3 regions of the Arthrobacter sp. B3I9 genome follow, and region 2 is predicted to be linked to each of the others. Evidence: predicted binding sites of a transcription regulator. Region 2 holds the regulator's gene; each other region holds the start of a gene.
The links. Region 2 encodes HrcA, which represses chaperone genes, less so after heat shock. Its sites were predicted from a motif close to TTNGCACTCGNNNNNNNCGAGTGCNAA; they were not measured.
Positions count from the first base shown of each region.

Region 1: the regulator HrcA is predicted to act here: its motif matches at 2,580-2,606, upstream of QFZ65_RS04505 (Hsp20/alpha crystallin family protein).
Region 3: the regulator HrcA is predicted to act here: its motif matches at 6,016-6,042, upstream of groES (co-chaperone GroES).

Region 1 covers NZ_JAUSYO010000001.1:953,890-964,129, forward strand. The annotation lists gene manD (D-mannonate dehydratase ManD) at 1-376, shown strand, start outside; gene QFZ65_RS04485 (hypothetical protein) at 488-697, opposite strand; gene QFZ65_RS04490 (phosphatase PAP2 family protein) at 1,019-1,801, shown strand; gene QFZ65_RS04495 (MmcQ/YjbR family DNA-binding protein) at 1,843-2,151, shown strand; gene QFZ65_RS04500 (MerR family transcriptional regulator) at 2,204-2,539, opposite strand; gene QFZ65_RS04505 (Hsp20/alpha crystallin family protein) at 2,680-3,105, shown strand; gene QFZ65_RS04510 (DnaJ domain-containing protein) at 3,220-3,633, shown strand; gene QFZ65_RS04515 (hypothetical protein) at 3,669-4,058, shown strand; gene QFZ65_RS04520 (glycoside hydrolase family 1 protein) at 4,163-5,734, shown strand; gene QFZ65_RS04525 (App1 family protein) at 5,793-6,863, opposite strand; gene QFZ65_RS04530 (hypothetical protein) at 7,091-7,903, shown strand; gene QFZ65_RS04535 (hypothetical protein) at 8,058-8,246, shown strand; gene QFZ65_RS04540 (hypothetical protein) at 8,243-8,542, shown strand; gene QFZ65_RS04545 (ferredoxin reductase family protein) at 8,606-9,973, shown strand; gene QFZ65_RS04550 (DUF72 domain-containing protein) at 10,002-10,240, opposite strand, start outside.
Region 2 covers NZ_JAUSYO010000001.1:2,218,220-2,228,003, reverse strand. The annotation lists gene QFZ65_RS10470 (PhoH family protein) at 1-1,055, opposite strand, end outside; gene QFZ65_RS10465 (GerMN domain-containing protein) at 1,486-2,397, shown strand; gene QFZ65_RS10460 (16S rRNA (uracil(1498)-N(3))-methyltransferase) at 2,563-3,345, opposite strand; gene dnaJ (molecular chaperone DnaJ) at 3,348-4,475, opposite strand; gene hrcA (heat-inducible transcriptional repressor HrcA) at 4,574-5,587, opposite strand; gene QFZ65_RS10445 (DUF3097 domain-containing protein) at 5,803-6,654, shown strand; gene QFZ65_RS10440 (DUF4870 domain-containing protein) at 6,771-7,190, shown strand; gene hemW (radical SAM family heme chaperone HemW) at 7,217-8,455, opposite strand; gene lepA (translation elongation factor 4) at 8,498-9,784, opposite strand, start outside.
Region 3 covers NZ_JAUSYO010000001.1:1,336,401-1,346,640, reverse strand. The annotation lists gene QFZ65_RS06405 (helix-turn-helix transcriptional regulator) at 1-1,478, opposite strand, end outside; gene QFZ65_RS06400 (ATP-dependent DNA ligase) at 1,593-3,116, opposite strand; gene QFZ65_RS06395 (dihydrofolate reductase family protein) at 3,209-3,811, shown strand; gene groL (chaperonin GroEL) at 3,880-5,490, opposite strand; gene groES (co-chaperone GroES) at 5,568-5,864, opposite strand; gene QFZ65_RS06380 (hypothetical protein) at 6,098-6,532, opposite strand; gene QFZ65_RS06375 (class I SAM-dependent methyltransferase) at 6,589-7,803, shown strand; gene QFZ65_RS06370 (shikimate 5-dehydrogenase) at 7,830-8,672, opposite strand; gene QFZ65_RS06365 (glutamate--cysteine ligase) at 8,935-10,086, shown strand; gene tsaD (tRNA (adenosine(37)-N6)-threonylcarbamoyltransferase complex transferase subunit TsaD) at 10,109-10,240, opposite strand, start outside.

The DNA.
Region 1 (10,240 bases), 1.3 Mb from region 2:
GATCGATTACGTCCGGGCCGCGTCGACGCACTTCGGCGGGATTTCGCCGTTGAAGAAGGTGATGGACTTCGCCGCGCAGTACCAGATCAAGTCCGGCTTCCACGGGCCCACGGACATTTCCCCGGTCGGGTTCGCCGCGCAGCTGCACGTGGGCCTGGCGATCCACAACTACGGGATCCAGGAGTACATGCAGCACTCGGACAAGACCAACGAGGTCTTCGAGCAGTCGATGACGTTCGTGGACGGTTACCTGCACCCGGGGAACGAGCCGGGCCTCGGCGTCGAGTTCAACGCCGAAGCCGCGGCAGCCTACCCCTACCAGCAGGCGTACCTGCCCTACAACCGCCTCGTCGACGGAACGGTCCACGACTGGTAAGCGTTCCCGCAACCAAAATGGTCCCGGGAGGCGAGCTTTCGCTCAGCCGCCCGGGACCTGTTTTGTTAAGAGGGGTTTCCCTGCGTCCCGTTTACCGGGTCTGCCGGTGGCTCAGTGAATGAGTTCCCGGGTCATGCCGAAGGGGACCTGGTCGGACAGTGCCGCCGTGTAGTGCCCGGGCTTGTGCCGCGTGAGCAGGATGCCGTGCGTCCCGGTGGTCATGGCGAGCTGCTGCAGCCCGCGGACTGCCTCGTTGAGTCGTTCGTCGAGGACATGCCGGCTGTCGACTTGGATCTCAATGGAGTCGGTAATCGTGGTCATTGCTCAGTCTTTCTTGGAGTACTTCTAGTCGGCCCCAATGGATTCAGGAACCATAACGTCATATTTATTGTCTCGTCAAGTTTCTCCGTTGCCTCCGTCCGGCGCCCAAACCCGGCCGGGGCCCGGTGCTGGCTACTGACCTGCGGTTCTACTCCGGAACTGGTTCCGATGGTGAAGGTGGTCACCTCGACGCCCCGGGCGGTGCGAGCCGTGTCAAGGACGGCCGGAACGCCGCCCGTCCGCCGCCCGTCCGCTGCCCGGACAAAGGCGGTAATCTTCAGCAAGGACCTCTATCCACTTCACTAAAGGCGGAAGCAGAACATGGCCGAGGAGCAAGCCCGGACGTCGCAGGGCCGGTGGCGCGTCTTCCATGACAAATTTGTCGTGGAGGAACGCTATATAAGCGCGGCTGCACGGAGAAATCTCTTCCGGATCGCCGTCGTCCTGATAGTCGTCGGAATCGTGCTGTTTTCGGTCATCCTGACCGACGTTCTCCTGAGGGACGGCGTCGCCGACGCAGATGAGCCCGTGCGCTCCTGGCTCCTGACCCTGCGCTCAGGGCCGCTGACCACCATCATGATCATCCTCGCGATCATCTTCGGCCCGGTTGCCCTGCCGATCATTGTCCTGGTGGTCACCGTTGCGTGGGGGCTGCTGGCCAAGCACGCCTGGCGCCCCATCCTGCTCGCGGGGGCGATGCTGACCGGCGTGATCCTGGCCCAGGTGGTGGGCCGGACCGTGGAGCGGCAGCGTCCCCCGTTGGACCTGATGCTTTTTGGCGCCGACACCACTTTCTCTTTCCCGTCGGGGCACGTCCTCGGTGCGTGTGACTTCCTGCTCGTCACGACGTACCTCGTGTATTCGCGTCGGCGCAATCCGCGGTCCGCCGTGGTCGCTTTCGCCGTCGCCGGAGTCGGGATCTTCTTTGCCGCGGTCAGCCGCCTCTACCTCGGATACCACTGGACCACGGACGCCCTGGCGTCGCTGTCCCTTTCCTTCGTGGTGCTGGGCGCAGTGATAGCCCTCGACACCTGGCGGACCGCCCGGATCCCGGGCGAGCGCATCACCGGAACCCTCTCAAAGGCCGAAACCAGCAAGGACTAGTCCGCCCTTGTCCGGGGCGGCTGCCGATGCCACCATGGGCCATGGCCACCGAAGACGACGTCCGCCGCGCCGCCCTGGCCCTGCCGGGCGTGGTGGAGCGGTCGAGCTGGGGCCGGCCGGCATGGTTTGCGGCCACCCTGATGGCTCGGATCTGGGACGACGGGGTTCTGACGGTTAAGACGGAGGAGCGCGAGGCGCTGGCCGGTACAGACCCGGCAACCTACTTCTGGACGCCGCACCATGACCGGTCACCGCAGCTGGTGCTCGTCCGCCTGGAGCGCATAGGCCTCCAGGAACTCGGCGAGCTCCTTGACGAATCACACCGGCTCGCCGGGGGCCGACGCCGGTAGCGCCGCCATGGGGCGGGGTCAGGAGGCGGGGCGGGTCAGGAGGCGGACCCAGTCAGGAGGCCGGCCCGACGTCGCGGTCCACGTTTGCGGGCCGGGACCGGGACCTTGCCCGCGCCCGTTTCAGTTCCGCGCGGAGCCGCGCGTTGGTGGCTTCCAGCTCCAGGACCTTGGCCACCCCGGCCAGATTCAGTCCCTCGTCCAGCAGTACGTTGATCCGCCGAAGCACCGCCAGGTCCGCTTCGCTGTACTGCCGCGTCCCCCCGGCTGTGCGGTCAGGCGTCAGGAGTCCCCGGCGCTCGTACAGCCGGATGTTCTGCTGTCCCGTTCCGACAAGCTGGGCCACCACGGAGATCGCGTACAGGCCCACCTCCGGTGCACGTTCCTCCATGGTCCTCCCTCAGCCGGCCAAAAATTCCTGTTGCATCAGTTTGGCACTGGTGCTATAAAAAATCTATAGCCGTCACCATAGATATGGGATGGGCGGCTGAAGGAAAATATCTGGATTCTCGTCAGAAGGAGTGGATCATGATGTTGATGCGTACGGACCCGTTCCGCGAACTGGACCGGCTGACCCAGCAGGTGTTCGGAACGGCGGCTCGGCCCGCTGCGATGCCGATGGACGCCTGGCAGGAAGACGGGGAGTTTGTGGTTGCGTTCGACCTCCCCGGCGTCAACGTGGACACCGTCGATCTTGACATCGAACGCAACGTCTTGACCGTCCGCGCAGAGCGGCGTGATCAGACGCAGCCCAACGTTGAGCTGATTGCTTCGGAGCGGCCGCGTGGCGTGTTTAGCCGCCAGCTGATCCTGGGCGACACCCTGGACACGGAGAAGGTTAAGGCCACCTACGCCGACGGTGTCCTGACACTCCGCATTCCGGTGCTCGAGAAGGCCAAGCCGCGCAAGATCGAGATCACGAGCACGCAGGACAAGATGCAGGAGATCGGCAAGTAAACGGAGACGGGCAACAGCGGCCGGACCGGCAGCTCCTGGGCGCCGGCCCGGCCGCCCCTGTACCACCCATCCGTCCCGGCCTGCCGGAGAACACCTCGGATGCTGGAGGCCCCAATGGACAGTGACCCGCGAGGTTACTACGCAGCCCTTCACGTGACGCCGGCTGCCACGCAGGCGGACATCCAGCGTGCCTTCCGGGCATTGATCCGCCTGCACCACCCCGACGTCGGCAGCCCTGGACCGCAGGGCGGGGGCTCGGACGTCCGGAGCATCCTGGATGCTTTCGCCGTACTGCGGAATCCGGTAGCCCGGGCGGAGTACGACCGGAACGGGCGGGCGCCGGACAGCGGTGCGGCCAGCGGCGCGCGGGGGACCGACGGACCCCCGGAGGGCGGCGGACGCCCTGCGGAGCCGCCCGGCCCGGCCGGCGCGAGGGACATTCCGGTGCGCCACCACCCCGGGCGCGGCCCCGTGCTTCGGGTCACCCCGGTCCGGTGGGAACGCGGTCCCTGGAAAGGGCGCAGCTAACAAAGCGGAAACAGCACAACAGAAGGAGTCCTGCCATGAGCGCATGGCGCCGCTACGATTCGCATCTGATGCCGGTCTTCCACGAACGGTTCGAGCAACGGTGGGGGAAAGGCACGGCGCCGTTTCTTGACCCCGAGGCCCACGAGTCCCCCCTTCCACGGGCGCAGTGGATCAACGTGGACACGGGCGCCGCACTGGCCGTGGTACCCATCTGGACCGACGACGATAGCCAGCACCGCTCCTTCGGCGTTTTCTATCTTCCGCCCACCGGAGACATCTGGGTCCTGCGCCCTGGCTTCACGGACTACCTGGAGCCCTCCGCAAAGGAGGCCGAACAGCTTTTTTCTCTCCGGAACGACGCCTTCAAGAAAGCGGTGGGCCATGCCAGGGAATTCATCTACGGCCCGGAAGGCTCCGTTCAATAACGGGGCCGGACTCAGGAGGAGCCAAGCGTGCCTCGTGCCAAGGACAGCCCGTTCGGCCTAAGATCAAGCGACCACCTGCGCAACTACCCCGGGAGACTCCGCCGATGAAAGCCTCCGCCAAAGAACTGGCCGCCCTGCTTCCGCCCCGCTTCACCCTGGGGGTGGCAACTGCGGCCTTCCAGATCGAGGGCGCGCTGGACGAGGACGGGCGCGGGCCCTCCGGCTGGGACGTCTTCGCGGCGAAGCCGGGGTCGATCGTGGATGACCACAGCCCCGCCGTGGCGTGCGACCACTACCACCGGATGCCGGAAGATGTGGCCCTGATGAAAGAACTGGGCGTCGATTCCTACCGCTTCTCCCTTTCGTGGTCCCGGATCCAACCCGGGGGCAGCGGTCCGGTAAATCCTGCGGGCCTGGACTTCTACGACCGGCTCATTGACCTGCTGCTGGCCAACGGGATCTCGCCCATGGCCACGCTGTACCACTGGGACACGCCGCTGGAGCTGGATGAGGCGGGCGGCTGGATGAACCGGGACACCGCCTACCGGCTGGGTGAGTTCGCGGCGATCGCCGCCGCCGCCTACGGTGACCGCGTGACGCGCTGGGTCACCGTCAACGAACCTGCCACCGTCACCACCAACGGCTATATGCTCGGCATGCACGCCCCGGGCGAAACCCTCATGCTGAAGGCGCTGCCCAGCGTGCACCACCAGCTCCTGGGCCACGGACTGTCGGTTCAGGCGCTCCGGGCAGCCAACGTCCCTGGGGAAATCGGCATCACCAACGTGTACTCGCCGATGGTCCCGGCTTCGGCCAACCCGCTGGACAAGGTCAGTGCCGGCCTGATGGACATGGCCCAGAACCGGATCTATGCGGACCCTGTCCTGTTGGGGAAATATCCGGACCTGATCCGGGCCGCCACATTCTTCTCGTCCTTCAGCCCGTCCAGCGAGGACATGGCGCTGATCTCGCAGCCGCTGGACTACTACGGACTCAACTACTACATGCCCACCCGCGTGGCCTCCGGCCCCGGGGACGGCCCCGTGCCCGAGGGCATGGCCGCGGCCATGGGCGATGACCTCAGCGGCACGGCCCCCGGGTCCCCGTTCCACATCGCCACCTTCCCGGACACCGAGACCACCGCCTATGGATGGCCGATCAAGCCCGAGTACATGGCCGTGGCTCTGGCCGAGATGAGCGAGCGCTACCCCGACCTGCCCCCGGTATACATCACCGAAGGCGGGGCGAGCTTCGAAGACCTGGAGATCCGGGGCGCGGACGGGCAGCTCATCATCCCGGATGAACGGCGGGTGCGCTACCTCGCGGACCATATCGCCACGGCGGTTGAAGCCACCTCGCCAGGCGGAGCAGCCGAAAAAATTGATCTGCGCGGCTACTATGTGTGGTCTCTGCTGGACAACTTTGAATGGTCCGGGGGCTACAAGCAGCAGTTCGGCCTGCTGCACGTAGACCGGGAGACTCAGCTCCGCACGCCCAAAGCCTCGTTCTATTGGCTCCAGGAGCTGCTCGCCGCCCGGTCCACGGACGCGGTCCCGGAGGTTACCGCGGGGGCGGCGCTCGCCGGCATATCCGACGCCGACGAGCTGGCCGGCGTGCCGGACGAAGGCGAGCTGGCCGGCACGCCCGACGACGAATGGTCCCAGGCGGTCAACTGACGCTGGCGGGCTGTTGCTGCAGGGGCCCGAGCCCGGCCGGCGGGTACTAGAACGGCGCCTAGAGAATTGTCAGTTCCCGCAGGCCTTTCGCCAGGCCCGCGCCGTCGGGGGAGTAGATCCACGGAACGGACGAACCGGCGTGGTCCCCGGACTCCGTGTGTCCACCGGCCAGCACGGCTTCGCCGGTGGAGAGCTGGCGGATGCCGATGGCGGCCACGCGGTCTCCGTGCTGCTGGGCGAAGTGGGAGTAAATGGCTTCATCGTGCTGGCCGTTATCCCCGAAAAGCAGCCAGCGCATGTTCGGGAACTCCTCTGCCAGCAGTTCCAGGTTCCGGCGCTTGTGCTCCTGGCCGCTGCGGAACCAGCGGTCGTTGGTGAGGCCCCAGTCGGTGAGCAACAGGGGACCCGGCGGGTACATGTTCCGCGTGATGAAGCGCGCCAGGGTGGGCGCCGCATTCCACGGCCCGGTGGACAGATAGATCACCGGGGCCTCCGGGTGTTTGACCAGCAGACGGTCCATCAGCACAGCCATGCCTGGCGTCGCCATCCTGGCCCGTTCGCTCAGGACGAAGGTGTTCCAGAGCGCGAGGAAGGGCCGCGGAAGTGCGGTGACCATGATCGTGTCATCAATGTCCGAGACGATGCCCAGCTCGGTGTCCGGGGAAATGACGAACACCTGGGACTTCACCGGGTCGGTTCCTTCGGCGCGCAGTTCCGCCGTGTGCCAGCCAGGAGCGAGTGACACCGGCACCACGGTGTCCACCAGGCCGCCGCGGTCCGCCTGTACCCGGGCAGTGACGCCCCCGATCTCGACTTCCACTTCGGTGAACTGGATGGGCACACTGGTGAAAGCGCGCCAGCCCCGGACATTCTGGTTGCCGTTCTGGGCGGCCTGCTCCGCCGCGCTTCCGGGCTTCGGCTTGCTTGTCAGCACCACCCGGGCGAGCACACGGACCCAGGTGGTGGAGCCATAGCCCTGGTAGGCGACGGTCTGCGGAGTGAAGTGCCAGCTCCTGGCAGCCTTCAGCCGCAGCCCGTTGACGCTGTCCGAAATCCAGTGGGCGAGCCTGAAGATATTGTTCCCGGAGACCGCTGGCTGCTGGGGTGAGTGCTGCGACACCAAGTTCATGCCTCCACTCTCCCACAGCCGCCTGCAGTTCGACCGGACTGCCTTGGGAGGAATCCCAATGTTGTTGTCAACGGTGACAGGGAGGCCCGGGCGGGAACTCCGTCCGCGTCCAGCCTGCTGAAACACTCACAGTCTGTGCACAGCAGCGCGAAAGTGGTCCGACAGGGTCCCATTCAAAGATAGGAACAACTTCGAAATCCGGAGTGGAACCAGCAAGGAGCATAACTGTGAACAACGTCCGGAAAATCGCGGCAGGCGCCACCCTCATCGGTGCCCTCATCGGCGGCGGCGCCCTCACCGCCATGGCGCTGCCGGCCAACGCCGCCACCACCGACACATCAACCGCAGCGTCCGACGGCTCAAGCAACATGAAGGAAACGGAACTGACCGGTGACACCGCCACCAAGGTCAAGGACGCGGTGCTGGCCGCCAATGCCGGTGCAACCGTCAACCGCATGGAAACCGAGGGCGACGGCGGCGCCGCCTACGAAGCCCGCATCACCAAGGCCGACGGCAGCCGCGCCACCGTCAAGCTCGACGCCAACTTCACCATCACCGCGACCGAAACCGGCGGCAAGGGTGGCCGCGGGGGCGGGAACGAAACGGAACTGACCGGTGACACCGCCACCAAGGTCAAGGACGCGGTGCTGGCCGCCAATGCCGGTGCAACCGTCAACCGCATGGAAACCGAGGGCGACGGCGGCGCCGCCTACGAAGCCCAGATCACCAAGGCCGACGGCACCCACGCCACCGTCAAGCTCGACGCCAACTTCACCATCACCGCGACCGAAACCGGCGGCAAGGGTGGCCGCGGGGGCGGGAACGAAACGGAACTGACCGGTGACACCGCCACCAAGGTCAAGGACGCGGTGCTGGCCGCCAATGCCGGTGCAACCGTCAACCGCATGGAAACCGAGGGCGACGGCGGCGCCGCCTACGAAGCCCACATCACCAAGGCCGACGGCACCCACGCCACCGTCAAGCTCGACGCCAACTTCACCATCACCGCCACCGAAGCAGGCGGCAAGCACGGCCACTGATCCTGGGGCACCTTCGGGCGGACGCTGCGCTGCTGCCGTCCGCCCGGAAACCTCCCTCTAGCCGCGTATTTCGGACCACCCCGCCCCGTGCCAGTCCCAACGACTCAACCGCAGCACAGCGGTTGCCGGAACACCCGCTCCAAGGAGGACCCTGATGATCACTTACCGCCCCATTGCCCCGCTGACCACCGGCCGCCCGGGCCTTGTTTCCGCGTTGGTAGCCATGGCGTTGACCGCTGTGGTCGGCCCTACCTGGCCGGTTTCGACCGCGGCAGCGCCGGACGCGGTTGCGGACACGGCTGGGACCGCGTCCCCGCTCGCGGCCGGCCGGAACCGAAGGTGAGCGCGGCTGCGCCCGAGCGTCCAGGACGCGGACCAGCCTGGGCGCCAGCACGACGTCGCCCGCAGGTATGGGGCAGACTCCAGCAGGCACTGACCATCACGGTCATCGGCGCTGCCGCCATCACCGGTCTGCAGCTCGGCCTCAACGCACCCGCCATCTCGCCGGTGCAACCCGTTCCCCTCTCCGGCAGCGCAGCCCCCGACAGCTCCTCTGTACTTGCCGCACCGGACGAACAAGCCCTCCCCGAACCCGCCAGGGGCAGGGCCGCCCGCGGCCGCGGCAGGGGAGGACGCTGAGCAATACCCACCAAACAATGGACAGGCGATCGCAGCCACCCGGCCGCCTGAAGAAAGAAGACGATGACAGTGTCAGCCGACCGTCGATGGAACGGACCAAGTTACGCCGAGGTGTCCGCGAAGACTGCCGCGCGGAGCGTCCCGCCGGCTGTGGCGCTCTGGCTGATTGCGGCCGGCGCCGCCGCGGCCGTTGCGCTGGCCGGGATCAGTGCGCCCCAACCGCTGCGGTTCAACCTGCCGCTCCTGGCCCACGTGTCCGGCCTGTTTGCCGGATACGGGGTAACGGTCATGGTGGCCCTGATGTCCCGCGCCCCCGCCCTGGAACGGGGAGTCGGTGCCGACCGGCTGGCCCGATGGCACGGGACTGGCGGCAGGGCCATAGTCAGCCTGATCCTCATCCACGGCCTTGCCGCGACCGCGGCCTGGGCAATGGGCCGGGGCTCCTCATTATGGGCCGCAACCGTCGACGTCCTCCACATGCCGGGACTTGTCGCGGCCACAGTGGGAACGGCGGTCTTTCTATCCGTGGGAATCGCTTCGGCGCAGGGCGCGCGCCGAAGGCTGAGGTACGAGACCTGGCACTTGCTTCACCTGCTGACGTACCTGGCGATCGCCCTGTCGTTCTCCCATGAGCTGGCTGGACCCGACTTGGCCGGTCTTCCCTTCGTCCAGGTGGCCTGGAGCCTCCTCTACACGTTCAGCTTCGGGCTGGTCCTGCGATATCGGGTTCTGGCCCCGCTCACACAGGTCTGGCGCCACCGGCTGCGTGTCGATCATGTTGTCGATGAGGGAGCCGGAGTTGTCAGCATCGTCCTTCGGGGCCGTCACCTCGACGAGCTCAACGCTGAATCGGGGCAATTCTTCCGCTGGAGGTTTTTGACCAGGACGCTGTGGCCGTCGTCGCACCCCTTCTCACTTTCTGCCCCGCCCCATCAGCAGTTTCTGCGGATAACGGTCAAAGCGGTGGGCGACGGAACGCAGTTGATCCACTCCGTACGGACAGGTACAAGAGTCCTGGCCCAAGGTCCGTACGGTGCCATGACGAAAGAGCGGCGCCAGGGGCGGGGAGTCCTCCTGATCGGCGGCGGGGTCGGAATCACCCCGATGCGCGCCCTGTTCGAGACCCTGCCGGTCGCCGGAAACGAACTGACCCTGCTGTACCGGGCCTCCTCGGCGGACGAGATTCTCTTCCGGGATGAGCTCGAATACATCGCCCGGCACCGTGGTGCGCGGCTGATCTTCCTGACGGGACCGGCGTCGGACCCCCGGAACGCGATAACCGCCCAAAGCCTGGAGGCCATGGTCCCGGATCTTGTGGCCCGCGACGTCTACCTATGCGCGTCGCCCCGGTTCTCCTCCGCAGTGACGACGGCCTTGACGGAGGCCGGCCTGCCCCGGCGGCAACTCCACCATGAGGATTTTGCCTTCTAGCTCTCGCGCCGGAGGAACAACAGCCTGTTCAGGCCCCCTGAAGCAGATGCCGCAGGGTAAAGGCGTTGCGCACGGCGTTGCCGCCGCCGTCGTTGTTGAAATATACGAAAACGTCCCTTCCGGAACCGCGCCACTCCCTGATCCGGTCCGCCCACCACCGCAGTTCGTCGTCAGAATACGATCCACCGTAGAGGTGCTGGTGGTCAGGTCCGTGCAGGCGGAGATAGACGAACGGCGCCGTGGCGCGGAGGATGCAGGGCAGCCCGG
Region 2 (9,784 bases):
TTGACCCGGCGCCGCTGGACCTCGTCCCAGATGCTGTAGGCGTTGACGATGTCACCCACCAGGCGGTGGCGGACGACGTCGGACGCGTCCAGGACGGTGAAGTTGACATCCTCGATCCCCTGCAGGATCTCTTCGACGATCCGCAGGCCCGACCGTGTGCCGAACGGCAGGTCAACCTGGGTGATGTCACCGGTGACGACCATCTTCGAGCCGAAGCCAAGCCGGGTGAGGAACATCTTCATCTGTTCGGGCGTGGTGTTCTGGGCCTCGTCCAGGATGATGAAAGCGTCGTTGAGGGTCCGGCCGCGCATGTAGGCCAGGGGCGCCACTTCGATGGTGCCGGCAGCCATCAGGCGCGGGATGGACTCGGGGTCCATCATGTCGTGCAGGGCGTCATAGAGCGGGCGCAGGTAGGGGTCGATCTTGTCGCTGAGGGTGCCGGGCAGGAAGCCGAGCCGCTCCCCCGCTTCGACAGCGGGACGGGTCAGGATGATGCGGTTGACCTCTTTCTGTTGCAGCGCCTGCACAGCCTTGGCCATGGCCAGGTACGTCTTGCCGGTACCCGCCGGGCCGATTCCGAAGATCACGGTGTTGGCGTCGATCGCGTCAACGTAGTTCTTCTGGTTCAGCGTCTTCGGGCGGATGGTCTTCCCGCGGCTGGAGAGGATGTTGTACGTGAGGACGTCCACCGGGTTCTGCAGCGACTGGGACTGGCTGCGGAGCAGGGACACGAGCTGCTGCAGCACGGCGGGCGTGATGACCGTGCCGCGCGAAACGAGCCCGCGCACTTCGTTCAGCAGCCGCATGATCCGGGGAACATCGGCGGCCGGCCCGCTGATGGACAGCTCGTTGCCGCGGGCGTGGAAGTCCACGGCCGGGAACTGGGACTCGATATAGCGCAGGGCTTCGTCATGACTGCCGAGGGACTGGACCATCTGGTCGGAGTTGTCGAACAGGACCACCTCCGTCCGCAAACCTGGGAGGGAGTGTGGGAATTCGCCTGCGGTGCGCGCTCCGGCGCTGATCCGGGCCTTACCGTTCGCTGCTTCAGTCATGGTGGTGGCCCGCAGGCCTCTGGTCCCCTTCAGTCGGAAAATAACGTGTCCCCCCGGTCCGGGACCGACGGCGGTCCTCGCCTTGCGGTCCCGGTTTTCGGGGGTCCTTCCATCTTACGCCAGCACAGGCCCGCACGACGCGGCCGAAGCCCCTGACGGACGTCTCCACCGGTCTGCGGCCGCCTTCAGTTTCCGTCACAAGGTATCAACTTCGTATCGGCCTCATATCGTTCCCGTTGCAGTTCCGCCGGGCAGGCCCAAACCCCGGTGCAGCATGCGGACCATATGCCATGCTGGGAATCGGCCACCCGGCGGGACGATTTCCCGGCGGGACGGCTGACCATGGCGGGGGCTGGTCGTTAGTTACGGAGCAGGAAAGGAATCAGCCATCAAGCAGCGTGGAACCAGTTCGAAGCCGGCAGGCGGGCGCATGCGTCCCGGCGCGCTGCTGGTGATGCTGCCTGCGGCGCTGGTCCTTTCCGGCTGCGTTGCGGCGCCGCAGCCCGGCATCACCAGCTCGAACACCGCCTCGCAGCTCCAGGCCGGCACGGCCACACCGGGCGCCCCGACCACGAGCGCTCCCCTGGAAACCACTCAGGCCTCAAACAAGGCTCCCGTGTACTGGATCGGCCGGAGCAACGAAAACATGTTCCTCTACCGCGAGTTCCGCGACGTTCCGGAACAGGACAACCCGGTCACCCGCGCCCTCCACGTCATGATGTCCGAGAAGCCGCTCGATCCGGACTTTTTCACGCCCTGGCAGAATCCCAAAAAGCTCGCAACGTCTATCTCGGGCAAGAACGTCATCACGGTGGACCTTTCGGATGACGCCTTCAACAGCAACGTGGACGCGGCGATGGCAGAACGCGCAATCCAGCAGCTTGTCTATACCGCAACGGCAGCCGGTGCCAGCGCGGGGCTGATCGACGCCGGGCAGCAGGTGCAGGTGGTGGTCCTCGTTGACGGCCACACCGACTACGTCGCGTTCAACCATGTCCGCCTTGGTGCCCCGACCTCCCGCAGCTCCGGCATGGTGGCCCCGGTGTGGATCGTGGACCCCCAGGAAGCTGCCTCCCTCGATGACGGTGCGGTCAAGATCAGCGGCCGGAGCATTGTCCCCGGCGGAAAGCTCCGCTGGGAGATCCTGCGGATCGACGGGACCGTCAAGACCAGCTACCAGAACGGGACCGCAACCGCGTCAGCCGATGCGCCGCAATCCGGATTCTTCAGCCTCCAGGTAAACCTCGGTCCGGGGAACTACGAGGTCAGGGTGTCCCAGGTCAAGGATGACGACCCCTCAGAGGAACTCAACGTCGACACCCGCGGCTTCACGGTCAAGTAGCCCGCCCCCGCCACCAGCATCGATTGCTCCGTAACGGCCCTTTTGAACGCTCAAAAGGGCCGTTTGGGCCCACGCCGGCAGGGTTCCCTGGCCGAGCTTGCGAGGCGAGGAGGCCGGTGGGGAGCACTGGATTGGGTTTGGGCCGGTGGGGAGCAATGGATTGAATTACCAGCGTCCCAGGATATCGCTGGCCAGCACGGTCGCGGCCGGCCCGGCGGTGGATGAGCGCAGCACATGATGCCCGAGGAGGGCGGTCACTGCCCCAGCGTCGCACAGCCTCGTCACTTCGCGGGGGCTGATGCCGCCCTCCGGGCCGACGATCAGCAGCACCTCCCGGCCCGTTGGTTCCGCAGGCGGCTCGGCCCAGGCCGTCGCATGCCAGGATTCGAGCACCTGCCGGAGCGGGCGCACGGCGTCCTCGTGCAGGATGACGGCGAGATCTGCCGCGGCGACGGCCGCCTGCAACCCGGCGCCGTCGACGGCGGGACGCACTTCCGGAATCCAAGCGCGGCGGGCCTGCTTGGCCGCCGCCGCAACCACGGACTGCCACTTGGCATGGGCCTTTGCCGCCCGTTCGGCCTTCCAGCGGACGATCGAGCGTTCCGCCTGCCAGGGGACGACGGCGTCGATACCCAGCTCCGTGACGGTCTCGGCGGCCAGTTCGTCCCGGTCGCCCTTCGCAAGGGCCTGCACCAGGACCAGCCGGATGTCCGGCCGCGGTTCAACGCTCAGCTGTGCGCACTCCACGGTCAGCTCACCGGGGGCCACGGCGGTCACTGAACCGGTCAGCCGCTTGCCCGCCCCGTCGGCGATATCAACCATCTCGCCCGCGGCAAGCCGCTTGACCGTCACTGCATGGCGGGCCTCGGGGCCGTCCAGGACGAACATGGAACCGGGGGCCTGCTGGTCCAGGGTTCCCGGGGCGGTGAAGAAGACCGGGTTACTCACCGCTACAGGTTACCGAGACGGTCCCGGAGCTTGGCGAAGACCCCGCCGCTGGCAGCCAGCTTGCCTTCGCTGAACTGCTCGCCGCGCAGTTTCGCCAGCTGCCGGAGCAGGTCCTCCTGGGCGGCGTCGAGCTTGGCCGGAGTTTCCACCTGCAGGTGGACCTTAAGATCCCCGCGGCCGTAACCGCGCAGATGCGTGACACCGAGCCCGCGCAGGGTGATGACCTCGCCCGACTGGGTGCCGGCCTTGACGTCGATCTCCTGCGGGCCGTCGAAGGTCTCGAGGCTCAGTTCGGTGCCGAGCGCCGCGGCGGTCATCGGGATGTTCAGGCTGGCGTGCAGGTCGTCGCCGTCGCGCATGTAGGTGGCGTCGGTGTTGACCCTGATCTCCACGTACAGATCGCCGGCGGGACCGCCCGCCGGGCCCGCCTCGCCCTGGCCCGAGAGCTGGATGCGGGTGCCGGTGGCGACGCCGGCGGGAACCTTGACGGTCAGGGTCCGGCGGCTGCGGATCCGGCCCTGGCCGGAGCACTCGTTGCAGGGATCCTTGATCACGGTGCCGAAGCCTTCGCAGCTGCCGCAGGGCGCCGTGGTCATGACCTGGCCCAGGATGGACCGGACGGCCCGCTGGACCTGGCCGCTGCCGCCGCAGATGTCGCAGCGCTCCGGGTGTGAGCCCGGCTGGCAGCAGGAGCCTGCACACGTGGGGCACGTGACCGCGGTGTCCACTTCGAGTTTCTTGTTGACGCCGAACACGGCGTCGCGGAGGTCGATCCGGACGCTGATCAGCGCGTCCTGCCCGCGGCGCACGCGTGAAGCCGGACCGGCCTGGCCGCCGGCGCCGAAGAACGTGTCGAAGATGTCCTGGAACGCGAAGCCCTGGCCCGCGTAGCTGCCGCCGCCGAAGCCGTTGTCGGTGCCGTTCTCGTTACCCGTGGTGTCGTAGACCCGCCGCTTCTGCGGGTCGGAGAGCACCTCGTATGCGTGGGTGACGGCCTTGAAGCGCTCCGAAGCGTCGCTGCCGGGGTTCACGTCCGGGTGCAACGTCCGGGCAAGCTTGCGGTAAGCCTTCTTGATCTCTTCCCCGGTTGCTTCGCGGGAGACTCCAAGAACGTCGTAGTGGCTGCTCAAAGTTCGTATCTCTTCCTTTTTGTACTGCCGGTGGGGCACTGCCTGTTGGGGCAAAGAAGTCCGGTCAACAGCGGTGCGTTGGCTTGCTGCGTGGACGGTCAGGGCCCGAGGATCCTCGATAGGTAGCGGGCCACCGCGCGGACGGCGGCCATGGTGGTCGGATAGTCCATCCGGGTCGGACCCAGCACGCCGACCTTCGCGGTGGCGTCCGGGCCGTAGCCGGTGGCCACCACGGACGCCTCGGCGAGGCCGTCGTAGGGGTTCTCCCGGCCGATGCTGACGGTCACGCCGCGCGGGTCCGCCGCCATGTCACTGAGGAGGCGGAGCATGACCACCTGCTCTTCGAGCGCTTCCAGCACAGGGCCGATGCTCAGCGGGAAGTCGACGTTGGAGCGTGCGAGGTTGGCCGTGCCGGCCATGACCATGCGCTCTTCGCGGCTGCTCGTGGCCAGGGCCTCGAGGCCCCTCGCCAGCGCCTGCGCGGCCGTGCGGCGTGCCGGCGGGCAGCCGGCGATCACGGACTGCAGCGACTGCGGGAGCTCGGTCAGCGGGGTTCCGGACAGGCCTGCCAGGAACCAGCTGCGCAGCTCCGCTACGGCGTCGTCCGGAAGGTCCTGGCCGACGTCGATGACCCGCTGCTCCACCTTGCCGGTGTCCGCAATCAGGACCACCAGTACCTTGCGTGGTGCGAGCAGGACGAATTCGATGTGCCGCACCCGGGCGCGGCTCAGATGCGGGTACTGCACGACGGCGACCTGGTTGGTCAGCTGCGACAGGAGCCGCACGGTCCGGTCCAGTACGTCGTCGAGGTCATCGGAACCTTCGAGCAGCGCCTGGATGGCCCGGCGTTCCGCCGGCGAGAGGGGCTTGACGGCGGAAATCTGGTCCACGAAGAGCCGGTAGCCCTTGTCCGTGGGAATCCTGCCGGCACTGGTGTGCGGGGCAGTGATCAGGCCTTCGTCTTCCAGGGCCGCCATATCGTTGCGGATGGTGGCGCTGGACACGCCAAGGTGGTGCCGTTCCACGAGGGCTTTGGAGCCGACGGGTTCACGGGAATGGACATAGTCCTCCACGATGGCGCGCAATACTTCCAGTTTGCGTGGTTCGCTCACGCTCCACCTCCTATCGGCTCTCCCGCATGCGGTGCCGCCCATGGTCAGCACTGCTGGTCAGCACTGCTGGTTAGCACTCGACATGCCTAAGTGCTAACCAGTCTAATATGAGTCACCGCGTTGTTAGCATTGGATTCGCCCCGGCGTTGTCCCGGGGCGGGTGTTCTCGGGCACAGCCCGCCGTGTTCCTCCAAACGCAAAGCAGTGTGTAACAGATGTCGTACCAGAACTGGGGACCGCAGGACCTGTCCGCCCCCGCCAAGGCCCAGCTGCCCGAAGTGCCGGTGGAACGCGGCATGGTGCTTGAGGACGTGCAGTCCGGCTGGGTGGGTGCCGTGACCCGGGTTGAAAAGTCGGGCGGCATGCACGTGGTGGCTCTGGAGGACCGCCGGGGCAAGTCCCGGTCCTTCCGGCTCGGCTTCGGATTCCTGCTGGAGGGCCAGCCGGTCCGGCTGATGCCTCCCGCTCCCCGGCCGGCGCAGGGCACGGCCGGAGCCGGCCGCACTGCGTCCGGCTCGGTCCGCGTCGCGGGCCAGCGCGCGCAGGTGGCCAAGGCCAGCCGCATCTGGGTGGAGGGCAAGCACGACGCCGAACTGGTGGAAAAGGTCTGGGGAGACGACCTCAGGGTGGAAGGCATCGTCGTCGAGCCGTTGCACGGGATCGATGACCTCTCCGCCGCCGTCGCGGCCTTCCGCCCCGGACCAGGACGTCGCCTCGGCGTCCTGGTGGACCATCTGGTCCCGGATTCCAAGGAATCCAGGATTGCCGACGCCGTGATGGCGTCCCCCGGCGCGGCCGGGAACGTCCTGATCGTCGGCCACCCGTACGTGGACGTCTGGCAGGCCATCCGCCCCGCTGTCCTGGGCATCGAGCAATGGCCGGTGATTCCCCGCGGAACGGATTGGAAGACCGGCATCCTGACGGCCTTCGGCTGGCCGCACAGCACCAAGGAGGATATCGGCCTGGGCTGGCAGAAGCTCCTCGGGGCCGTCCGGAGCTACGCGGATCTGGAGGCGTCCCTGCTGGGACGCGTGGAAGAGGTCATCGATTTCCTCACGGCTCCCTGAGGTCCGATCCTCGATTCGGCATCCAAGCAAGTATTCTGGGAACGGCGGTGCGCATCCTGCGTGGCCCCCGAACCTCCAGGTAACAACGCATCACAGCAATCCGAAGGACGAGAACCGTGGCAGATGACGCACGCGAACACACGGGCAACCAGGCCGGCCATGGCCAGCCCCCGTACCATGGCGTTCCCGCCAATGCGCTGCCCCTGACGGCCAGCGAGGACCGGCAGTGGGCCACGCTGGCGCACTTCGGCGGCATCCTCGGCTGCGTGCCTTCGCTGCTCATCTACCTGATCTTCAAGGACCGCGGCCCCTTCACCGCGCAGGAGTCCAAGGAAGCCCTCAACTTCACGCTGCCGCCGACGATCGCCGCCGTGGTCGCGAACCTGCTGGTCTTCGTACCGGTGGTGGGAAACATCTTCGCGGTCCTCGCGACGCTGATCTGGATAGCGGTCACCTGCTTCTCGGTCGCCGCGGGCATCCACGTCAACCGCGGCCAGCCGCACCGCTACGACTTCAACCTGCGCTGGATTAAATAGCCAGCTCAGTCCGGCCGGGCGCCAGCTCAGTCCGGCAGGATCCGCCGGACCACGGCATCGGCGAGCAGCCTGCCCTTGAGGGTGAGCACCAGCCGGCCCTTGAAGGCTGCCGCCGGTTCGACCAGGCCGTCGGCGATCAGCCCGGCCACGGCGTGCCTGCCGGTATCCCCCGCGCCGCCCAGGCTGCCGATCTCGAGCCCGGTGTTCAGCCGCGCCTCGAGCATGATGCGCTCGACGTTGCGGGTCTCGGAATCGAGGATTTCCCGGCCGGCGGCGGGTGAAAGCCCCGCCCCGAGCCGGCTTGCGTAGGCCGTCGGGTGCTTGACGTTCCACCAGCGGACGCCGCCCACATGGGAGTGTGCCCCGGGGCCGATCCCCCACCAGTCATCACCGCGCCAGTAGGCGAGGTTGTGGCGGCAGGCCTGCGCCGAGGTGCGGGCCCAGTTGCTGACCTCGTACCAGCCGAGCCCGGCGGCCGAGATGAGCTGGTCGGCGAGTTCGTATTTGGCGGCGTGGTCGTCGTCGTCGATCTCCGGCACCTGGCCGCGGCGGATCTGGGCGGCGAGCTTCGTGCCTTCCTCCACGATCAGTGCGTAGGCGCTGATGTGGTCCGGGCCGTAGGACAACGCCGTCTCCAGCGAGTAGCGCCAGTCCTCGAGCGATTCCCCGGGCGTTCCGTAGATCAGGTCCAGGCTGACCGCCAGGCCTGCGTCCCGGGCCCACTGCACCACCTGCGGCACGCGGCTGGGGGTGTGGGTCCGGTCCAGAACCTTCAGCACGTGCGGGACAGCCGACTGCATGCCGAACGAGACACGGGTGAACCCGGCGTCGGCGAGCAGCTGCAGGGATTCTGGCGTGACAGAGTCAGGGTTGGCCTCGGTGGTGACCTCGGCGCCGGGCGCGAGGCCCCACGCGGCGATGGCGGCGGTCAGAATGCGCGCCAGGTCCTCGGCGGGCAGCAGCGTGGGCGTTCCGCCGCCGAAGAAGACCGTGCCCAGCGGACGCGGCGGCAGGCCGCTCTCGGCCAGGGCCCGGACGGCGAAGTCAACCTCGGCGATGGCCGTGCTGGCGTAGGCGTCCTGCGAGGCCCCTCCGCCGAGCTCGGTCGCGGTATAGGTGTTGAAATCGCAGTAGCCGCACCGCACCGCGCAGAACGGAATGTGCACGTAGAGCTCGAAGGCCCGCGCTGCCGCACCCTCGACCGCCTGGGCGGGCAGCAGCCCGTCCGGCGGCGCAGGGTCGCCCAGTGGAAGGGCGCTAGGCATGGGGCCCGCCAAGCCGGGTTGGGACAGTCATCGCCGGCACCGCTACTTCTTGGCCTTGTCCTTGGACTCGTCCGTGGTGAGGGCTGCGATGAAGGCTTCCTGCGGGACCTCGACGCGGCCCACCATCTTCATGCGCTTCTTGCCTTCCTTCTGCTTTTCGAGCAGCTTGCGCTTACGGGTGATGTCACCGCCGTAGCACTTGGCGAGCACGTCCTTGCGGATGGCACGGATGCTTTCACGGGCGATGATCCGCGAGCCGATGGCGGCCTGGATGGGCACCTCGAACTGCTGCCGCGGGATCAGTTCGCGGAGCTTGCCCGTCATCATCACACCGTAGGCGTACGCCTTGTCACGGTGTGTGATGGCGGAGAAGGCGTCCACCTGCTCGCCCTGGAGCATGATGTCGACCTTGACCAGATCGGAAACCTGGTCGCCGTCGGCCTTCCAGTCCAGTGATCCGTAGCCGCGGGTCTTGGACTTGAGGATGTCGAAGAAGTCGAAGACGATTTCGGCCAGCGGCAGGCGGTACCGGATTTCCACCCGGTCCTCGGAGAGGTAGTCCATGCCGCCGAGCACGCCGCGGCGGGTCTGGCACAGCTCCATGATGGCGCCGACGAACTCGCTCGGGGCGAGGATGGTGGCCGACACCATGGGCTCGCGGACTTCGGCGACCTTGCCCGTGGGGTATTCGCTGGGGTTCGTGACGTGGACGACCTTCTTGTCCTCCAGCGTTACCTCGTATTCCACGTTGGGCGCGGTGGAGATCAGGTCCAGGTTGTATTCGCGTTCCAGGCGCTCACGGGTGATTTCCAGGTGCAGCAGCCCCAAAAAGCCCACACGGAAGCCGAAGCCGAGTGCCGCCGAGGTTTCCGGCTCGTACACGAGCGCGGCATCGTTGAGCATCAGCTTCTCCAGCGCGTCGCGCAGCACCGGATAGTCGGTACCGTCCAGGGGGTACAGGCCGGAGAAAACCATGGGCTTGGCATCCGCGTAGCCGCTGAGCGACTCCGTGGCCGGCTTGGCCAGGTTGGTGACAGTGTCGCCCACCTTGGACTGGCGGACGTCCTTGACGCCGGTGATGAGGTAGCCGACCTCGCCGACGCCGAGGCCCTTGGAGGGGGTTGGCTCCGGGGCGCTGACGCCGATTTCGAGGAGTTCGTGGGTGGCGCGGGTGGACATCATCTGGATGCGTTCGCGCGGGTGCAGCATGCCGTCAACGACGCGGACGTACGTCACGACGCCGCGGTACGTGTCGTAGACCGAGTCGAAGATCATGGCGCGTGCGGGGGCGTTGGGGTCGCCCACCGGGGCGGGCAGGTCGTTGACGAT
Region 3 (10,240 bases), 880 kb from region 2:
AGCCGCAGCACCTCCGCTTCCCTCGGCGTCAGCGGCCCAGCCCCGCCGCCGTCGGCAGTGCCCATAAAGGAGGCGGCCCAGGCAGCAGCGGGAGCGGCCCCCAGCTCGAGGAACTCCGCGTGCGCGGCCTCGAATTCCATCAGGGCCGAGGCTTCGTCGCCGAGGTCACGGCAGGCCCGCCCGATCAGGACCCGGCAGCGGGCGGCCTCGTAGGGCACACCAAGTCCAGCCCAGAGGTGCCAGGCCTGCCGCAGGGACCGGGAGGCACCCACGGGATCGCCCTCTTCCAGCCGGACTTCGCCGTCTGACTGGCCGGCCACGGCGCCCACCATGGGGCGGGGGCATTCCCGGGCAAAGGCGAGCAGGTCCTGGGCACCCTGACGGGCCGCCGGAAGGTCGGGAACAGCCAGTTCAATGTCCACCAGGGCGGGCAACAGGTGGCGGCGTGTGGCAGCGTCCGCCGTGCCGGCCGCCCTGCGGATCATCGCCTGGGCGCGCACCGCGTCTCCGCGTGCCAGCGACAGGAGTGCAAGGCCTGGCTGGGGTTCGTAGCCGCTGCGGGCCGCCTGCCTGTAGGAGGCTTCGCTTGCATCCAGGTCGCCGCTGAGGCGCTGCACTTCCGCCTGCTGGTAGAAACCGCCGTAGAGCGCCCGGGGATCACCGTTGCTGGAACGCTCCTGGGCGACGGCGGCCGCCGCCAGCGCCTCGGGCCAGGCACCGTGCAACCGGAAGAGCTCTGCGCGGTGAGCCTGGCACTGGCCGCTGAACGCAAGGGTGTCCGGGCGGTCGCGGCACCAGCGGTCAAGGGCCGCTGTCCACTCCAGCGCCCGCTCCAGATCCAAGGCCAGCTGGCAGTTGCCGATGACCGCGCAGTAGATAATCCCGGACGGCACTGCGGACAGTTCCCCCGCGGTCACGGCCACCATCACCTCGTCGAACATCGCGAGGCCTTCCTCGGCCCGGCCAATCGCCAGTGTTGCCTGCCCGCTGCCGAGCAGGGCGAACGCGGACAGGTCTTTGTCCCCGAACCTTTGTCCGAAGTCCGCCATCCGGGAGAAGAGCTGCAGGGCTGCTTCCGGATCGCCGCCGTACAGCGTCTCCAGGGCCACGGGGAGGAGCATGAAGCCCTGCACCGCGTCCGGTTCGGCAAGTTCGTTCACCAGCCGCTGGCCCCGTGCCAACCAGCCGCCAGCACGAGCCGTCTCCCCCGCGTTCGCCAGATGCATCACCATCCAGACGGCACAACGGGCGGCGCCCACCAGGTCGCCGAGAACCAGATATTCCTCGTGTGCGCGGGTAAGCGTATCCAGGCCCATGGTGAGGTTGCCGGTCAGGAGTTCCGCTGTTGCGAGCCGTTCAAGGTCCTGCGCGGGCAAGCCGCCCTGCTGGTCGGCATCCCGGAAATTCTCGAAGGCATCGGTCCAGCGGTGCTCCCGGAAGGCCGCACGGCCCTGGTCAATGCCCGTCTCAGCTGACATCTGGCCTCCTTCGGATCCCACCCAGCCAGCTTCACGCCACCGTTCGCCGCCCCAGACGGTACTTAAGCGTCACCGTACGCCCGGAGGGGAAGGGGCACAAGCGGGGCGTCCGGGCTAGGAACGCCTCAGCGCGCGCAAGGTCTGGATGGTGTCGGCCTCAGCCGCCGTCTTGTCGTCGCGGTACCGTTTGACGCGTGCGAACCGAAGGGCGATTCCGCCCGGATAGCGCGGGGAATGCTGCACGCCGTCGATCGCGATCTCGACGACGGTGACAGGTTCGACCCAGACGGTGCCCGCTGTGCGGCGCACTTCGAGCTCCTGGAACCTCTCGGTCTGCCAGCGCAGCAGCGCATCGGTGAGGCCTTTGAACGTCTTGCCCACCATCACATAACCGCCCGGTTCGCCGAACTCGCCGGCCGGGTCGAGGGCCCCGAGGTGCAGGTTCGACAGCAGCCCGGTACGCCGTCCCGATCCCCACTCGCAGGCGAGCACCACCAGGTCGTAGGTGAGCACCGGCTTCACCTTGATCCAGTTCGAACCACGCCGGCCGGCCGCGTAGGTTGATCCGACCGCCTTTACCACCACGCCCTCGTGGCCCGCAGCGAGCGCATCGCGTGACACACTCTCAGCAACGTCGGCGTCCGCCGTGATCTCCCCCGGGATCCGGTAGCCGGGGGAGATACGCTCGAGCACGCCGATGCGCGTCGCCAGCGGCTCGTCCAGCAGGTCGCGGCCGTCGATGTGCAGCACGTCGAAGAACCAGGGATGCAGCACCGTGGCCCGTGCGGCGTCCGCCCCGAACCGCGACATGGTCTCCTGGAACGGCCGCGGACCGCCGTCCTCGTCGAGGGCAAGGGTTTCGCCGTCGAGGATCACATCGCGCACCGGCAGTCCGCGCACCACGTCCACCACCTCGGGCAGCCGGTGGGTCACCTCGGCCAGGGTCCGGGTGTAGATGCGCACCTCGTCGCCGGCACGGTGCACCTGGATGCGCGCGCCGTCGAGCTTGTATTCCACCGACGCCGTCCCCGTGGCCTCCAGGGCCGCCCCGGCGCTGGACGCGGTTGAGGCGAGCATGGGCTGAACCGGACGGCCGACGACGAGGCCGACGGCGTCGAGCTGGGCCGTCGTGCCCGTGATCGCCAGCAGGGCTGTCCCGCCGAGATCACCCGAGAGCATCGCCGCACGGCGAACGGCGTCGACGGGCCGATCGGCGGCTCGGGCAACGGCATCGGTCAGGACCCCCTCAAGCGCACCGGTTCGCAGTTCGCCGAGCAGCACACCGGCGATGAAGGCCTGCTCGCGTTCGGTGGCGGCCGCCGTAAGCGTCCTAAGGGTCGAGGCGCGTTCCGCGGCGGATCCGGCACCTGCCGTGGCAAGCAGCCTGTCAAGAGCAGCGTCGAGGTCGGCGACAGTAAGGCTCGATTCGGCGGCCGGCTCCCCCATGGCCGCCGTCATGCCGCGCCAGCCGACCCCTACCCGGCCCTGCCGCGGCTTGGCGACCAGCAAGCCGACGGCCGTCGCGATGTCCCCGGGCTCAAGCCGGCGCAGCAGGTCGGCCAGTGCGTCGACCTTCGCGAGCCGGGAGCGGGTCGATGCGACGGCATCCGCGGTTCTGACGAGCTCCTCGAGCAGCATGGCACCAGTCTGCCATGCGGGCCCGGCACGGATGCGCAGTGCCTGGCCGCCGGCTCTGGACAGCGTCCGAAGGCCGTTCCAGAATGGGACCCGTGGGCATCATCGTCGCAAACCTGTTCATCACCCTCGACGGCGTCTACCAGGCACCCGGCGGCCGCGAGGAGGACACCGAAGGAGACTTCGCCTTCGGCGGCTGGCAGGCTCCCGTGTCCGATGACGAGGCGGGCGAGGCCATCGGTGCCGAAATCAGCCGCATCGACGCCCTGCTTCTTGGCCGGAAGACCTACGACATCTTTGCGGCCTACTGGCCGAACCAGTCCGACGAGATCGGCGGCACGCTCAACCGGGTGCCCAAGTTCGTCGTCTCCAGCACCCTGACCGACCCAGGGTGGGCCGGGACGACGGTGCTGCCGGATGCCGCGGCCGCGGGTCGGCTCCGCGAGGAGTACGAGCAGGTGCACATGTTCGGCAGCGGCGTCCTCATCCGTTCGCTGCTCGCGGAAAACGTGATCGACCGCCTCCACTTCTGGCTCTATCCGATCACTCTGGGGCAGGGCAAGCGCCTCTTCGACGCCGGGACCATCCCCGCCTCCTTCCGCCTCGCCGAGCCGGCGCGCACCTTCCCGAAGGGGGCGGTGTCGCTGGTGTACGAGCGGGCGGGAGACGTCGAGACGGAGGAAATGGCTGCCACGTAGCGCAGCCACCCGTGCACAAAAAACCGGCCCAGCGGATGCTGGACCGGTTTTTATGTGGTGGGTGGGCCTCAGTGCTGGTGGCCCGCGTGCTCGTCCTCGTCCGCCGGCTTCTCAACCACGAGGGTTTCCGTGGTGAGAACCAGCGCCGCGATCGAGGCGGCATTGCGCAGTGCTGCGCGCGTCACCTTGACCGGGTCGATGACGCCGGCGGAAATGAGGTCTTCGTACTCGCCGGTCTTGGCGTTGAAGCCCTGGTTGTTGGCGGATTCGGCCACCTTGGCAACGACGACATAGCCGTCGAAGCCCGCGTTCTGGGCGATCCAGCGAAGCGGCTGGGTCAGGGCGCGGCGGACGATGCCGACAGCAGCTGCCGCGTCACCTTCGAGCGCCTGAACAGCAGGATCCTCGTCCAGGGCCTTGAGGGCGTGGATGAGGGCCGAGCCGCCGCCAGCCACGATGCCTTCTTCGAGGGCAGCGCGGGTGGAGGACACGGCGTCCTCGATGCGGTGCTTCTTTTCCTTCAGCTCGACCTCGGTGGCAGCGCCGACCTTGATCACGCCGATGCCGCCGGCCAGCTTGGCCAGGCGTTCCTGGAGCTTTTCCTTGTCCCAGTCGGAATCGGTGCGGGTCAGCTCGGCGCGCAGCTGGGCGACCCGTGCTGCAACGTCCTCGGCCGAACCGGCGCCGTCGACGATGGTGGTGTTGTCCTTCGTGACGGTGATGCGCCGGGCGGTGCCGAGCACCTCGAGGCCGACGGTGTCCAGGCTCAGGCCCAGTTCCGGCGAGACAACCTGCGCGCCGGTGAGGGTGGCGATGTCCTGCAGCATGGCCTTGCGGCGGTCACCGAAACCCGGAGCCTTGACCGCAACGACGTTCAGGGTACCGCGGATGCGGTTGACGATCAGCGTGGAGAGGGCTTCGCCTTCGACGTCTTCGGCAATGATGAAGAGCGGCTTGGAGCTCTGCAGCGCCTTTTCCAGCAGCGGCAGGAATTCCTGCACCGAGGAGATCTTGCCCTGGTTGATCAGGATCAGAGCGTCTTCGAGGACTGCTTCCTGGCGTTCCGCGTCGGTGACGAAGTACGGGGACAGGTAGCCCTTGTCGAACTGCATGCCCTCGGTCAGGACCAGTTCGGTCTGCGTGGTGGAGGATTCCTCGATGGTGATCACACCATCCTTGCCGACCTTGCCGAAGGCTTCGGCCAGGAGCTCGCCGACCTCGTCGCTCTGCGCGGAGATGGAGGCCACGTTGGCAACCTGGGTGCCCTCGACCGGACGGGCGTTCTCGAGCAGGCGGGCTGCGACGGCCTCGACCGAGACCTCGATGCCGCGCTTGATCTGGCCCGGGGCGGCACCGGCCGCAACGTTGCGGAGGCCTTCCTTGACCAGAGCCTGTGCCAGCACCGTTGCGGTGGTGGTGCCGTCACCGGCGACGTCGTTGGTCTTGGTGGCGACCTCCTTGGCAAGCTGCGCGCCAAGGTTTTCGTAGGGGTCGTCCAGTTCGACTTCACGGGCGATCGTGACGCCGTCATTCGTGATGGTGGGCGCGCCCCACTTCTTGTCCAGCACGACGTTGCGGCCGCGCGGGCCGAGCGTCACCTTGACCGTGTTGGCGAGCTTATCGATGCCGGCTTCAAGCGACCGGCGGGCAGCGTCGTTAAACGCAAGCTGCTTTGCCATGGTTTTTGTCCTTTCAAGACCGAACCCCGCGCAGCTGACCCGTCAAAGAGGGATCGGCGGCGCGGGGTCCAAGAGAGTTACTTTACGACGATCGCCAGAACGTCGCGGGCGGACAGCACGAGGTACTCGTTGCCGCCGGTCTTAACTTCGGTTCCGCCGTACTTGGAGTAGATGACAACGTCGCCGACGGTGACATCGACCGGCACGCGGTTGCCGTTGTCGTCAAAGCGGCCGGGGCCTACTGCGACAACTTCGCCTTCCTGCGGCTTTTCCTGCGCGGAGTCCGGGATGACCAGGCCGGAAGCCGTGGTCTGCTCGGCTTCGAGCGGGCGGACAACAATACGATCCTCAAGAGGCTTAATAGAGACCGACAAGGACCTCTCCTATTCGTCAGCAAATTCGTGGACTATAAAGCTGTGGTGCCATGGCGTACAGACCGTCGTCGCGGTGCCGGCCGCAGCCTGGCTGAAGCTTTGGGGTTAGCACCCTCCTAGGGAGAGTGCTAATGACGACTCTATGTATTGGTTAGCACTCGGTCAAGGCGAGTGCCAGAAATGCGTCGACGGCGGACGCCCGGCAGGTGCCGCGGCCGTGCGGACCGCGCGGTTCACTGCCCGCCGAGGTCCTCGAAGTCCACGTCCTCGCCGTCGTCCCGGGCGCCATTCCGGTCTGCGCCGTTCCGGTCCCGGTACACCAGGAAAGCGCCGGCGGCGGCGAGCGCCAGGCCGACGATGAGGAACACCACGCCGCCGAGCCGGGCGGCAGCGTAGGTCTCGCGGATGGAGCGGGCTTCGTCCGTGGCGTCGTGGACGTCCTTGCCGCCCACCGAATAGACGGTGGCATTGAAGGAGTCGAGGAAAAAGATGATAACCAGCAGCGCCAGGCATACGACGGCGATCACAACGCCCGTGACCAGCGCCGGGCGCGCGTACCTGGCCACGCCGTGGCGGCGGGCCCGGCCCTCCGCGGCATCCTCCCCAGCGGCGCAGGGATCCGGGCGGGCGCCCTCCGGTCCGCCGGTTTCCCTGCCGTTGTCCTCCATGCCGTCCAGCGTAGCCGCCGCGCCCTGGCACCGCCGCCTGAACTACCCTTGATTCCATGGCTGACGCACAGCAGGACCAGATCGCGCCCCTCCTCAATCCCGAAGGCTGGGAGCTGCTGGCGTCGCTGGGACCGTACCGGGAGGATGAGGCGTTCCGGCTGAACGCAGCCCTGCGCAAGGCCGGGCACTCTCCCGAACTGGTGTCAGCGGCGCTGACGCAGTCCCGGCTCCGGACCAAGGCAGAGGCCAAGTTCGGCGAATTCGCCCGGCAGATGATTTTCACCCAGGCGGGGCTGGAGCAGGCCACCAGGCTTCCGGTGGCGGCCCGGCACGCGCAGCGCTTTGCGGAAGCCGGAGTGGAACATGTGGCGGACCTTGGCTGCGGCCTCGGAGCCGACGCGATGGCGATGGCGTCGCTGGACATCCGGGTTACGGCGGTGGAGATGGACGAGACAACGGCAGCCTGCGCCACCATGAACCTGATCCCGTTCCGGAACGCCACCGTGGTCCACGCCGACGCCACGGCCCTGCCCCTCGAGGGGATCGACGGCGTCTGGCTGGATCCGGCCCGGCGCACCACCTCCACGTCCGGGACGAAACGGCTCTGGGAGCCTGAGGACTTCTCCCCGCCGCTGTCCTTTGCGGAATCGCTGGCCGGCTCCGGCCGGGCCGTCGGGGTGAAGATGGGCCCGGGCATGCCGCACGAGGCGGTACCCGCCGACTGCGAGGCGCAGTGGGTCTCCGTGGGCGGGGAAGTCACCGAGGTCGCGCTGTGGTTCAACGCCGTCCGGCGCCCGGGCGTCCGGCGTGCCGCGCTCCTGCTCGGAGCGCAGGGCGCCGCGGAGCTGACCAGCCCCGAGGATTTCGACGGCGGCCCGGCAGCCCCGGTAGGCCCCGTTGAGGGATACCTCTATGAGCCCGACGGCGCCGTCATCCGCGCGGGCCTGGTGGCCGACGTCGCACTCCAGTTGGGCGGGCACCTTGTGGACGAGCACATCGCCTACATCTGCGCACCGGAACTGGTGGACACGCCGTTCGCCCGCGCCTACCGGATCCTCGAAGTGATGCCCTACAACGTCAAGGCACTCAAGGCGTGGGTCAAGGACGGCGGCATCGGCGTGCTGGACATCAAGAAACGCGGCACCTCCGTGACGCCCGAGGAGCTGCGCAAGCAGCTGCTGCCCGGGAAGCACAAGGGCAAAAAGACGGCCACCCTGGTCCTCACCAGGATCGGCGAGGACCGGGTGGCCATCTCGGTGGAGCCCGTTTAGGCCCTTTTCACCGTTACCGGGTCCGGCTACTGTGCCCGCATGAAGTCCTCGGCGGCACGGACCTGCTCGTCGCTGGGCCGGATCCCGGTGTAGAGCACAAACTGCTCCAGCGCCTGGATGGTGGCCACCTCGGCACCGGTGATCACGGTCTTGCCTGCGGCGCGGCCGGCCCTGACCAGCGGTGTTTCGGCCGGCAGCGCAACGACGTCGAACACCACCTCCGCGGCGTCCACCGCCTCCTGCGGGAAGGACAGCGCATCGGCGTCCGGGCCGCCGGCCATACTCCCTGCCATACCGATAGGTGTCACGTTGACCAGCATCTGGGCGGTACCGCTACTCACGGCGTCCGGGACCTCGGCCAGCCACTTGAAGCCGTAAAGTTTGGCGAGCGACCGTCCCGCAGCCTCGTTGCGGGCGATGACCGTCACGTCCGTGAAGCCCGCGTCGCGGAGGGCTGCCGCAGTTGCCTTGGCCATGCCGCCGGAGCCCCGGAGCCACACCGAGTAGTCCGTGGGAACGGCGTTGTTCCGCAGCAGCTGCTCAATGGCGGTGTAGTCGGTGTTGTACGCGGTGAGGCGGCCGCCGTCGTTGACGATGGTGTTGACCGAATCGATCGCCTTGGCGGACGGGTCCATGACGTCCACGAGGGCAATCACATCCTCTTTGTACGGCATGGATACGGCACAGCCGCGGATGCCCAGGCCCCGGACCCCGGCGATCGCCTGGGCGAGGTCGGTGGGCGCGAACGCCTTGTAGATCCAGTTCAGGCCCAGCTGTTCGTACAGATGGTTGTGGAAGCGCGTCCCGTTGTTGCTCGGCCGGGCCGAGAGGGAGATGCAGAGCGTCATGTCTTTGTTCAGTATGGGCACGCTCCCATTAAACGCCAGCAGCGCCCGGGGTCCAGCGGCCCGACGCGGCGCGCCAGCTGGGCCGCCGCTCATGCGGCCGCTGGGCACCGCTCATGCGGCCGTTCATGGTGTGAAAACAGTCACCTCCCGACGGCCGTTCATCACCGGTCTGCCTGCCGCCCCTGCATTAGACTGGGACCACCGTTGCCCACGCCAACCGCCCTGCCAGTACCGCTGCCAGAAGGGGTCACGGCAACGGGCAGCAGAACAGTAAAGGGACCACATGAAGATTGATTTCGCTTCATCCAGGCAATCAACTCTTGGTGTGGAATGGGAGCTCGCGCTGGTCGACGCCGAAACCGGCGAACTCGCCTCCGTGGCCAACGAGGTGCTCCGGGGGGTCGCCGCCGCCCATCCCGAGCTCAACGAGGACGACGAGCACCCCCACATCAAGCAGGAACTGCTGCTGAACACCGTTGAGCTGGTCACCGGGATCTGCACCACGGTTGCGGAGGCCAAGGCAGACCTGAGCGATTCGCTGGCGGCGGTCCGGGACGTCACCGACCCGATGGGCGTCGAGGTTTTCTGCGCCGGCAGCCACCCTTTCAGCCCACCGCAGCTGCAGCCCGTGACGGACAAGGAGCGCTACGCGAAGCTCATCGACCGCACGCAGTGGTGGGGCCGCCAGATGGTCATTTACGGCGTCCACGTGCACGTGGGCCTCGACAGCCGGGACAAGGTCCTCCCGATCGTTGACGGCCTGGTGAACTACTTCCCGCATTTCCAGGCGCTCTCCGCGTCCAGCCCGTTCTGGGGCGGCGAGGACACAGGGTACGCCTCGCACCGTGCCCTGATGTTCCAGCAGCTGCCCACCGCCGGGCTGCCGTTCCAGTTCTCCAGCTGGGAGGACTACGAATCCTACGTCCAGGACATGTTCACCACCGGCGTGATCGACACGATCTCCGAGATCCGCTGGGACATCCGCCCCGTCCCCGCCCTCGGCACCATCGAGATGCGCATCTGCGACGGCCTGGCAACCTTGGAGGAAGTCGGCGCCATCGCCGCCCTGACGCAGTGCCTTGTCGACGAGTTCTCCACCACGCTGGAGAACGGCGGCACCATCCCCACCATGCCGCCCTGGCACGTGCAGGAGAACAAATGGCGCGCGGCCCGCTACGGCCTGGACGCCATCATCATCCTGGACGCCGCAGGCAACGAACAGCTCGTGACCGACCACATCCGTGAGACGGTCCACCGGCTGGAACCGGTCGCGGCAAAGCTCGGCTGCACCGCCGAACTCGGCGACGTCCTGAAGATCATCGACCGCGGCGCCGGCTACCAGCGGCAGCGCCGGGTTGCCGCGGAGCACGGCGGCGACCTTCGCGCCGTCGTCCTCGACCTGGTCAAGCAAATGCGCAAGGGACCGGAAGCCTAGCGTCCCCGGGCGGCCACGCCGCTTAGGCAGACACGGACGTCACCGGCATCGACGAATCAGGCGCGAAGCCGATGCCGCTCGGCGCGATTCCGGCCATCACCAGCTGCGCCCCGAGGGCAGCAACCATGGCACCGTTGTCCGTGCAGAGCGAAAG